DNA from 3 places in the Pseudoalteromonas sp. OF5H-5 genome. Region 1 is predicted to be linked to each of the others. Evidence: predicted binding sites of a transcription regulator. Region 1 holds the regulator's gene; each other region holds the start of a gene.
What was found. The regulator ArgR, encoded in region 1, controls arginine synthesis, uptake and breakdown. The targets are predictions, from matches to a motif close to ANTGAATANNTATTCANT.

Region 1 (3,789 bases):
AAAACATCGGTGTAGAAGTCGCGGGTAAGTTGGCGAAATATTCAGATAACGGTTCAACAGTCACGGCAGTTAACTTCCCTGAGGTTTCTTTACCTGAATTATCAAACCGAAGTCGTTTATTACACGTACACGTAAACCGCCCAGGCGTACTAACACAAATCAACCAAGCGTTCGCTCAGCACGGTATCAATATTGCGGCGCAATACCTACAAACGGATGAATCTATTGGTTACGTGGTTATCGACGTCGATAGCGACCACTCTGAAGTGGCGTTGAAAGAGTTAAGTGCAGTTGAAGGAACTATCAGAGCACGTATTCTTCACTAAGAATAATCACACATAAAAAAACCAGTCACTGTGAAGCGACTGGTTTTTTTGTATCAATCTGGCTTACGCCATGAAATCAACACCTTCTTTGATGTCTTTTTCAAGTGTCGCTAGCATGTCGTCTTTTGCTTTTTGCTCAAACGCGCTTAGCTCACCGTAAGGAAGTAACTGCTCTACACCGTTTTTACCAAGGATAACTGGCTGTGCAAAGAATGTTGCATCGCCTGTGTTACCTTCAACGTATGCGTACTCAAGTACTTCTTCACCTTGTAGACCTTTCACTAGTGAGAAGCAGAAACGTGCTGCTGCTGCACCCATTGAAAGTGTAGCTGAACCGCCACCCGCTTTAGCTTCAACCACTTCAGTACCCGCGTTTTGGATACGAGTTGTTAGTGCAGCAACTTCTTCGTCAGTGAACTCAACACCTTCAACTTGAGAAAGTAGAGGTAGAATTGTAGTACCTGAGTGACCACCAATTACTGGGATCTTAACTTCAGCAACGTCTAGACCTTTAAGCTCTGCGATGAAGGTTTCAGCGCGGATAACGTCAAGGGTTGTTACACCGAATACGCGAGCTGGATCATAAGTACCTGCTTTTTTGAACACTTCAGCAACGATTGGTACCGTGCCATTTACTGGGTTTGTGATGATACCAACAAGTGCTTTAGGGCAGCTTCTAACGATACCTTCAGCAAGTGTCTTGATGATACCTGCGTTAACGTTGAAAAGGTCAGCACGGTCCATACCAGGCTTACGAGGCATACCAGCAGGGATAAGCACTACGTCAGCACCTGCAAGAGCTGGGTCTAGGTCGTCTTTACCATAACCCGCTACTTTTACCGCAGTTGGGATGTGAGATAAGTCAACTGCAACACCAGGTACAACAGGTGCAACGTCATAAAGCGCTAACTCCGAGCCAGCTGGAAGACCATTTTTAAGCAATAAAGATAGAGCTTGACCGATACCGCCAGCGGCACCTAATACAGCAACTTTCATTTGAATTCTCCATAATTTGAAGGTGGAATTGAGTGTGCAGTAAAGATAATGAAAAGCGCTGTTAAACACAAATTAATCACGGTTATTTTCGAGATTTTTTGACTAATGTCTTAAATAAAAGTGTAAAGATCGCGACACTTTGTCCACTTATGCTTTACGACTGCCATTTTGGTCGCGCAAATTTGGGAATCTCGGTGGTTTTGTGTAGAATTTAAAGATTAGCCGTAAAAGAAGACAGACTATGCAGCCGCAAGAAAAACAAGAAGCACTGATCAAAGCATTTAAAGCCATTTTAAAAGAAGAAAACTTTGGCTCTCAAGGTGAAATTGTTGATGCTCTAAAACAACAAGGTTTTGACAACGTCAGTCAGAGTAAAGTATCGCGCATGCTGAGCAAGTTTGGTGCTGTACGTACACGTAATGCTAAGCAAGAAATGGTTTACTGTTTACCCGCAGAAATGAGCGTTCCAACAGCAAAAAGCCCTTTGCGTCAGTTAGTCGTTGATATTATGCACAACGAAATGATGATTATTATTCGAACCAGTCCTGGTGCTGCACAATTAATTGCAAGACTACTTGACTCATTAGGCACCGCAGATGGTGTATTAGGTACCATTGCTGGCGATGACACGATTTTTATTGCGCCTGCCAAAGTATCTGAAATCGACGTTACTCTAGATAAAGTAAAAACGCTGTTCGATAACGTTTAGTCTATTATTTTTATCGGTGCTAACTCACAAGTTAGCACTTACTCTGGTACTTTCCTCCCAACAAACACGCTTTCCCACTATCACAATAAACAGAATAAACTGCTTATCTTTACAGCAAAAAAATGTTTGACATAATATGTCCTTGTGTGGCAACTTTAGAAACGCAAGGTGAGATTTTTCTCACTACGCATGGATAGTTTTTAAGCAGATTGACTAGCTTCTCGGACTTGTTTCCTGCGATGTCTATAACCCATCGGACACGCACGCTATTCTTTTCACTCATTCATCTCACTATCCTATGATGCGGAACTCACCGCTTTGATAGGCCCAAAAAGCGCCTGATGACGTTGAGTGGGCCAGTTTACTTGCTTACTTAACCACTTAAAAAGGAAAAGCAAGGAGTCAAGGAGCAACAATGGAATTTTTAAATACTGTATTTACGTTTCCCACTGTTATTTTTTCAACACTATTACTCATAGTGCTATTGTTCTGGTTAATTGCTTTACTCGGTTTTGCTGATATCGATATCTTAGAAGGCGATGTTGATATTGAAGCCGAAGGCGCAAGTTCTGGTTCTTTTTGGGAGGTTGCTTTTGGTGGCGTCCCAGTGAGTATTTCACTGAGCCTAATCATCGCGCTGGGCTGGATTGTCAGTATTTATGTACAACAATTTTTTGCTTACCTACTGGGTAATGGCATTTTTTACTACCTGGTGGGAACGGCATTTATGCTCGTCAGCCTCATTGTTGCACTACCACTAACCGCCGTGATTGTACGGCCATTACGGCGCTTTTTCGAAAGCCAAGAAACCACATCGAAGCAAGCGCTGGTTGGGCTCGAATGCGTCATTGCAACATCAAGAGTCAGTAACACTTTTGGCCAAGCCCGAGTATATATTCAAGGAACGGATCAACTCATTGAAGTACGCTCGGATGAAGATAACACCTTCACACTAGGAGACAGTGCCTTACTTATCGAACACGACCCCCTTACACATAGCTACACTATTGTGGCTAAACCTTGGTAATAATACAGAAAATAACGGAATTTAGGAACGAGTTGATACAGCTAATACCAACTCAAACAACATAGCGCAACGCAGGAAAAAACATGGAATTTCTAAACAACCTCGGACCAGTGCTCACAATCGTGGGTATATCCATCGTCATTATTTTTGCCATTCTACTTCTGATTGGAAAGTTCTACCGCAAGGTTGAACAAGGTCAGGCACTGATCATCAACAAGATGAAAAACGAACCTGATGTTACGACAACGGGCGGCATCGTACTACCTGTGATCCATAAAATGGAAGTCATGGATATTTCAACTAATCGCATGGTATTAGAGCGTCGTGAAAACAGCGGTCTGATCTGTAAAGATAATATCCGTGCTGACATCGCCATTACTTTTTACATTCGCGTAAACGAAAACAAAGAAGATATCCTACGTGTTGCGAAACAAGTTGGCTGTGCCCGCGCATCTGCACCAGAAACCTTACAAGCATTATTTGAGGCAAAATTCTCCGAAGCCTTGAAAACCGTTGGTAAGCGCATGAATTTTGAGGAGCTATTTACACATCGTAATGAGTTCCGAGATTCTATTAAAGAAGTGATTGGACAAGATTTATCTGGCTATACGTTAGAGGATGTGGCGATTGATTATCTTGAACAAACCTCTATCGAAAAGTTAGATCCAAATAACATTCTTGACGCTGAAGGTATTCGCCGTATTACCGAAAAAACCTCGCGCCAAAACGTG
Region 2 (3,789 bases), on a different contig from region 1:
GAGGTGGAAATTGCAGCGGCTGCAAAACGCCAAGAAAGCAGCACAAGCCATCACAAATATATTGCCAAAGCGAGTAAGCATCTACATTCCGTTATCGAAGAAGCCATTACAAAGCAACTGCATGACCTTGATAATATCTATCATGAAGTCATTGGCATTCAAGACTCCGTTCCTGCAATTTTAGACATTCTTGCCGTGCGCTCAGCTTCAGTTGGGCGTTTAGAACCTTTGGTTAATGACTTAAGTTGGTTGGGTCGTGAGCTGGTTTCGCTAGTCAACTTGCCACAGTATCGCAAAAAAAACAGTAAAGGCACGTCCATTAAGGTCGACACGCCGGCATTAGCATTAAGGTATTTAGGCCTTGAGAACTTGCAAATGGTGATCCCGACAATGGCGGTAAGACACTGGATGCCGCATGCTACAGAACCATTTGGCTTAATGAAGCGTAAATTACGCGAGCTGAGCATGAGCACGGCCATTGCGGCAAAAGAGCTGGCACCATTTTTTGGGGTAAAAGAACAGCATGCGTTTACTTTAGGCATGTTACTAGAGCTTGGGAAAGTGGCCTTGATCCGTCTTTATTTACGCACCTTTGAAAAGGTGTGGCAAGCCAAGGTGCAAATAGCACGAGACAAAAAGCAAAAAGACCTACACACCGCATTAATGGAGTTATCTCCTGATCCGTTATTTTTACGTAACTTGTTGATAGAACATTCAGCAGAGATTTCACGTAAGCTAATTGAAAAAATGGAGTTACGTTATTTACCCTTTAATGCCGTCATGGAAGAGTATGCGCAAACTTATCTACCAAATGCGCATAAAAACATTGCCGACCCATTACCACTGACACAAGTGATGCAAAAAGCCTATGGCTACGCACAACTGCTTGTTTTAAAAGATAGCCAGTTAATTGAAGACGACGAAGCCGAGATTTTGCTCAATCATTTAGAACTTACCGAGGAAATGCGTCAGCAATTGGCAAAATGTGCGTTCCATAACCTGCAGTTGACGATTTTGTAAAAAAAATTGAAATTTTTTTTGCGACTATTCATTCAAAACCTAATCTTAAATGATCTGTGCAAGGCTGCACGGCGCTTGCTTTGCCCTAAATATCTGCCCTAGATAGTTATTCACTTGAGTTGAGAATATATGTTAAACCCTTGAATACTAAGGGCTGAGAACGTGGTATAAGTGAGACAAATGGCGCTTTTTCTGGAATAATGAGCGTATGAATTTTGTGCCATCAAGGGGCGGGTCAAAATACATAGCACCGAATTGGTGTGAATAAATATCCTATCAAGTGGCGGCAACGCGCCGACCTCCAAAAGGAAATGACTCCTTGTTTGCACTTTCACTCACCAAATATGAGGAAATAAAATGACTATCAATCGTGAATTGTTTGACGACGTAATGGTACCTAACTACGCACCTTCAGCGGTAATTCCAGTGAAAGGTGAAGGTTCTCGAGTATGGGATCAGGAAGGTCGTGAGTACATCGACTTTGCTGGTGGTATCGCAGTTAACTGTCTAGGTCATTGTCACCCAGCTTTGGTGGGCGCGCTTAAAGAGCAAGGCGAGAAAATTTGGCATCTATCTAACGTGATGACCAATGAGCCTGCACTACGTTTAGCGAAAAAGCTAACTGATGCCACGTTCGCAGAAAAAGTCTACTTTGCAAACTCAGGTGCAGAAGCGAACGAAGCGGCGCTTAAACTAGCACGCCGTTGGGCACTAGATAAGTTTGGTGCTGAAAAGTCGCAAATCATCTCTTTCAACAAAGGTTTCCACGGCCGTACTTTCTTCACTGTAACTGTAGGTGGTCAAGCTGCATACTCTGATGGCTTTGGTCCAAAGCCGGGCGACATTGTTCACACAGACTATAACGATTTAGCGGCATTTGAAGCGCTTATTTCAGACAACACTTGTGCCGTGATGATGGAGCCGCTACAAGGCGAAGGTGGTATCATTTCACCAACGGCTGAGTTTGTAAAAGGTGTTCGCGAGCTGTGTGACAAGCACAACGCGCTACTTATTTTTGATGAAGTGCAAACTGGTGTTGGCCGTACTGGTGACCTGTATGCATACCAAGGTTTAAACGTAACTCCTGATATTTTAACAACGGCTAAAGCACTTGGCGGTGGTTTCCCTATCGGCGCGATGATCACAACAACTGAAATTGCTGCACACCTAAAAGTGGGAACTCACGGTTCTACATACGGCGGTAACCCGCTGGCGTGTGCGGTTGCAGAAGCGGCATTTGACACAGTAAACACAACAGCAGTACTTGATGGCGTAAAAGCAAAAGAGCAGCTGTTCCGTGAACTACTAAACGACATCAACGAAAAGTACAACGTATTTACCGAAGTACGTGGTAAAGGTCTATTGCTTGGTGGAGTAGTCACTGAAAAGTACGAAGGCAAAGCAAAAGAATTCTTGGTTGAAGGTATCAAGCAAGGCGTGATGTCACTGGTTGCAGGTGCAAACGTAGTACGTTTCACTCCATCTCTAGTTATTCCAGAAGCTGACATCCGCGAAGGGATGGCACGTTTTGAAAAAGCCGTTGCTACGGTAGTTGCTAACAACGCTTAATACTGGTTGCAAGGTCACCTTTTGGTGGCCTTGTTGTTATCCACATTTTTGAGGAGTAAGCGGGCTCATGATGATCCTTCGCCCAATCCAAGAAAGCGATTATCCAGCGCTTTTAAACATTGCTCACGAATCAGGCCACGGTTTTACCTCTTTGCCTGTTAACGAAGAGCTATTACAGAAGAAGATTGCACGCTCAGTTGCTTCCTTTGGCAAGCAAGCTGACAAGCCTTTTGATGAAGGCTATTTATTTGTATTAGAAGATACTGAAACAGGCGAGGTGGTTGGTACCAGCGGTATCGAAGCTGCGGTTGGTTTAGATGATGCGTTTTATCATTATCACCTAAGCAAAGTGATCCACTCTTCACGCACACTCGATGTTTATAAAGCAGTGGATATTTTAACGCTATGTAATGACTACACTGGCGCGACGGAATTATGCACCCTGTTTTTAAAAGATGGCTATCGCAAAGGCGCAAACGGCAAACTGCTATCTCGCTCTCGCTTTATGTTTATTAACCAACATCGTGCTCGTTTTGCTGAAACCGTTATCGCGGAAATGCGTGGTGTTTCTAACGAGCAAGGCGAAAGCCCGTTCTGGCAATGGCTTGAAGAGCATTTCTTCTCGATGGATTTCCCGACAGCGGATTATCTAACGGGTATCGGCCAAAAGGTCTTTATTGCTGAATTAATGCCAAAGTACCCAATCTACGTGAACCTGCTTAGTAAAGAAGCACAAGCGGTGATTGGTGAAGTTCATGACAATACGCGTCCTGCGATTGAGCTACTAAAAAGCGAAGGTTTCACATTTAATGGTTATGTTGATATCTTCGACGCGGGTCCAACGGTAGAAGCAAAAGTGGGGAACATCCGCACGGTTCGCAATAGTGAAACTCGTACTGTGAAAATAGGCGAAAGCAACGGTGGATTCCCTGTTATGGTCGCAAATGGTAAACTTGTTGATTATCGCGCGACAGTAATTGAGTTAGCCCTGACTGATGGCAATGAAGTTACGCTTGCTCCACATGTTGCCGCGGCGCTAAAAGTTGAAGAAGGCGATCAAGTAAGCCTAGTAAAGATTTAAGATTGGGAACAGATTATGACAACACATGCAGCACAACTAATAAATGGTGAGTGGATTGCAGGACAAGGCGCAAGCTTTAGCTCTGTAAACCCAGCAAACAACGACGTTATTTGGAGCGC
Region 3 (3,789 bases), on a different contig from region 1:
GTGCTATGGTGATTTACTCGGGCCACAAGGCCGTCAGCCCAAGTAGAAATATTAAGCGCAAAATCTTTTACGGATTCACGCGCCCCCATTGCACCGTTTTGCTGATCTAAATACACAGCATGGCCGCCCAGTTTATGGATACCTATATCGAACGACAGCCGCGTTCTTAAGCTCGGCTTTTCGAATAACGTGACAATCGATTTGCCTGCTAAGGCTTGGTTATATTCTTGCGGTTGATTTTTAATATTTTTTGCAAGCTTTAATAAGTTCAAAACGTTAGTTTGGTCTAATTCCAAACCAGTTAAAAAATGCTTAGTCATGGTGTTTTCCTACGGCAGAATTTGTGTACCTACGTGCTCACCATTGAGCAACGCAATTAAATTTTCTGGCTTTTGCCAGCTAGAGATGTACACCCCTCGTCGTAAGTGTTGGGCAGCGTGAAGACTGGTCTTAACTTTGACCTCCATCCCGCCCACAATGACCTTTTGCGCGATTAACGTTGAGATCTGTTCCGCGTTAAGTTGATTTAATGGCTGTTTATCGCCATCAAGTACCGCCTCAACGTCAGTCATAAAAATAAGTTCTGCACCAAGCTTACTGGCGATAGCTGCTGCTGCTTCATCCGCATTCACGTTGTATAAATGGCCGTCAGCGCCAATACCAACTGAACTAACAACAGGCAACCTGTCAAACTCCAACACCGCTTCAAGCATGCCCCCTTCACTCGCTTCACAGCTACCCACACGGCCAAGCGCTTTAAGCTTTTGAGTTGTGGTAAATCCTGCATCATATAAGCACAGCCCAACGGGCTTGAGCGTGGCGGTAATGGCATCCGCCATCAGTTGCTTGTTAGCACAGCCTGCAAGTGCACCAACAATATAGGGCATTTGCTCTTGCGGACTGATCCGCAGTCCTTGATGTTTTGCAGTAGCAAAACCAGCATCGGTAAGCCACTTATCAACCAGCGCCCCGCCACCATGAACAATCACAAACTGCTTGTGTGGTGCGTCCTGTTGAATTTGCTTGATAGCTGAAAACAATGCTTGCGCTGCACCCTCTTGATTCAACACCGCACCACCTAGTTTTATCACCCAAGTTTGTTTGGTCATGCTGATACTCCTAAACCTTGATAATGCTCAAGTCCTGCCGCCAAGTTCATACATTGTAATGCTTGGCCTGCAGCCCCTTTAAGCAAGTTATCAATCGCGACAACCACGATCAGTTGATTGCCCTTTTGCTGCCAACCAATATCAACAAAAGGCTGATTTTCAACGGCTTTGATTGATGGAAGTTGACTCCCCTTTAATCTGATCAGCGGCTCATCGGCAAGCACTTGGTAAGCGGCATCGACTTGATTTGGTGTGACATTTTCTTTCAGAGTGACGTAGATCGTTTCCAAGATACCACGCTTAAAGTTCCCTAAATGCGGCGTAAACAACACTGGGTGTTCAAGGTATTTTTCTATTTCTGGACTGTGTCTGTGCGTAAACAAACCGTACGGTGCAAGAGATACTTCGCAAAAGTGTGTGGCGACATTCGCTTTTCTACCTGCGCCAGTAACACCTGAAACAGCATTGATGATAACTGGTTGCTCTGTTATCAGATCAGCTTGTTGTAATGGCTTGAGTGCATTGAGTGCCGCAGTCGGATAGCAGCCCGCGACCGCCACCAACTTCGCCGTTTTAATAGCATCGCCATACCATTCAGCTAATCCGTATTGCGCTTGCGCTAACCAGTCTTGATGTGGGTGAGAAAAGCCGTAGTAATTTTCGTAGTCTTCATTGCTAGATAAACGGTAACCTCCAGATAGGTCAAAAACCCGTTTCCCCATCTGTAAAAATATCGGTGCAAGCTCTACGCTAACCTTGTGATCCGTGCATAAACACACATAATCCGATGATTGCTCTATCAACGAAAAAGCTTGCTCATTTAAGGGTTGCAGCTCAATATCTAGCAAGCCCGAATATTCTGGATATAAATCGCTGATGAATTTGTGTTTGTCTAAGCTTTGCTCAGATACAAAGCAATGCGCAAGTGTGAAGGCAGGATGCTTGGCAACCAGCTTAGCAAGCTCAGCGCCACTGTAGCCGCTCGCTCCGATTATAGATACTTTCAACATAGTGTTCTCAAGATTAAAAAAGTTTGATTAGGATTGGTTCTGCTAATTGTTGAAGTCAAATCGTCGCATTGCTGTTCCAAAATATATTTATGCTAAAAAAGTGAATTGATATTCACTCTAAACATCTTTATATTTTTATGCAAGAACTTTGAATAAGTATTTTAGGAATTTTTATGAAATTGCCCGCTTTTATGGAAATGTATCAGCAACTGATCGCCGCGCCATCTATCAGTGCATTAGAAGAAAGTCTCAACATGAGTAATCAGAATGTGATCCACCTACTCGCACAGTGGTGCGAAACGTTAGGATTTACTGTCGAAGTAACAGAGCTTGAACATGCAAAAGGAAAATATAATCTAATTGCAAGACGAGGTAATGGCGATGGTGGATTAATGTTGGCCGGCCACACGGATACCGTGCCATTCGACGATAGCCGCTGGCAATTTGATCCTTTTAAATTAAGCGAGCAAGATAATAAATTATATGGTCTTGGAAGTATTGATATGAAAGGTTTTTTTGCTTTCGTATTGAATGCAATCTCAGAGCTTGATGAATTACAGCAAAGTGCTCCTATCATGATTTTAGCCACCGCCGATGAAGAAACCACCATGGCTGGCGCTCAGGAAATTGCTAAACATCCAAGCTTGAAGCCGGCGCGCTGCGTTATTGGTGAACCCACCGATATGGTGCCGGTATTTACCCACAAAGGCCATATGACGACCGCCATCCGTATAGTTGGTCGTTCAGGCCATAGCTCAGATCCAGAGCGTGGCTTAAATGCTATTGAAATCATGCATCAGGTGATTGCAAATTTATTAAAATTAAGAGAAGAATTAAAGAATAAATATTCAACTCCACATTTTGCTATTCCTTACCCAACTTTAAACCTTGGACACATTCATGGCGGCGACAATGCCAACCGTATTTGTGGCTGTTGTGAATTACATATTGATATGCGCCCTTTGCCAGGTCTGAGCATCAAAGAACTACAAGCCATGCTCACGGCAGCCGTAGCACCAATCAATACACATTATCCGAATAGTGTCTCGGTTATAGATATGCACGAACCTATTCCGGCTTTTACCGGCTCGACGGATTCTGCTTTGGTGAAAATGGCTGAACGCCTGTCAGGACAACAAGCAATTGCTGTAAACTATTGTACCGAAGCGCCATTTCTACAACAGCTAGGCTGCGAAACTATCGTCATGGGCCCAGGTTCAATTAATCAAGCACATCAGCCAAATGAATATCTCAATATGGAAAAAATAAAACCATCTCAAGCGATTATTAAATCGCTAATCAAAGATTGCTGCTTTAGTTAAACTTTCCGAACGAACAAGAAAAGCCACCTTAGCTGAAGTGACCCATTAAAGTTGGACATTTCTATTATGCGACTTCCAACGCCTGATTTCGGTATTCTACCGGAATCAGGCCTTTTAATTTGACCTTAATCCGATCGTTATTGTAATAATCAATATATTCATCAATGCATGCCATAAGTTGCTCGGCACTGTCAAAGTAGTGACCATGGTACATTTCTGATTTTAAAAGCGTGAAGAAATTTGCAGCCACTGTATTATCAAAACAATTTCCTTTTCTCAATACACTCCGATTAATTTTTTATTTTTCAAAATATTATGATAACCATGGTGCTGGAATTGCCACCCTTG

Region 2: L1271_RS12630 (aspartate aminotransferase family protein) is a predicted target of ArgR. The motif match lies at 1,280-1,297, and genes of this name have one in related genera.
Region 3: argC (N-acetyl-gamma-glutamyl-phosphate reductase) is a predicted target of ArgR. The motif match lies at 2,219-2,236, and genes of this name have one in related genera.

Annotation. Positions count from the first base shown of each region.
Region 1 is NZ_JAKGBF010000001.1:78,684-82,472, reverse strand. It holds gene serA (phosphoglycerate dehydrogenase) at 1-326, shown strand, start outside; gene mdh (malate dehydrogenase) at 390-1,322, opposite strand; gene argR (transcriptional regulator ArgR) at 1,564-2,031, shown strand; gene L1271_RS00355 (OB-fold-containig protein) at 2,447-3,058, shown strand; gene L1271_RS00350 (SPFH domain-containing protein) at 3,142-3,789, shown strand, end outside.
Region 2 is NZ_JAKGBF010000007.1:238,433-242,221, reverse strand. It holds gene L1271_RS12635 (HDOD domain-containing protein) at 1-1,020, shown strand, start outside; gene L1271_RS12630 (aspartate aminotransferase family protein) at 1,378-2,589, shown strand; gene astA (arginine N-succinyltransferase) at 2,657-3,670, shown strand; gene astD (succinylglutamate-semialdehyde dehydrogenase) at 3,686-3,789, shown strand, end outside.
Region 3 is NZ_JAKGBF010000007.1:143,684-147,472, forward strand. It holds gene L1271_RS12265 (ornithine carbamoyltransferase) at 1-320, opposite strand, end outside; gene argB (acetylglutamate kinase) at 330-1,109, opposite strand; gene argC (N-acetyl-gamma-glutamyl-phosphate reductase) at 1,106-2,116, opposite strand; gene argE (acetylornithine deacetylase) at 2,293-3,441, shown strand; gene L1271_RS12285 (IS3 family transposase) at 3,506-3,736, opposite strand.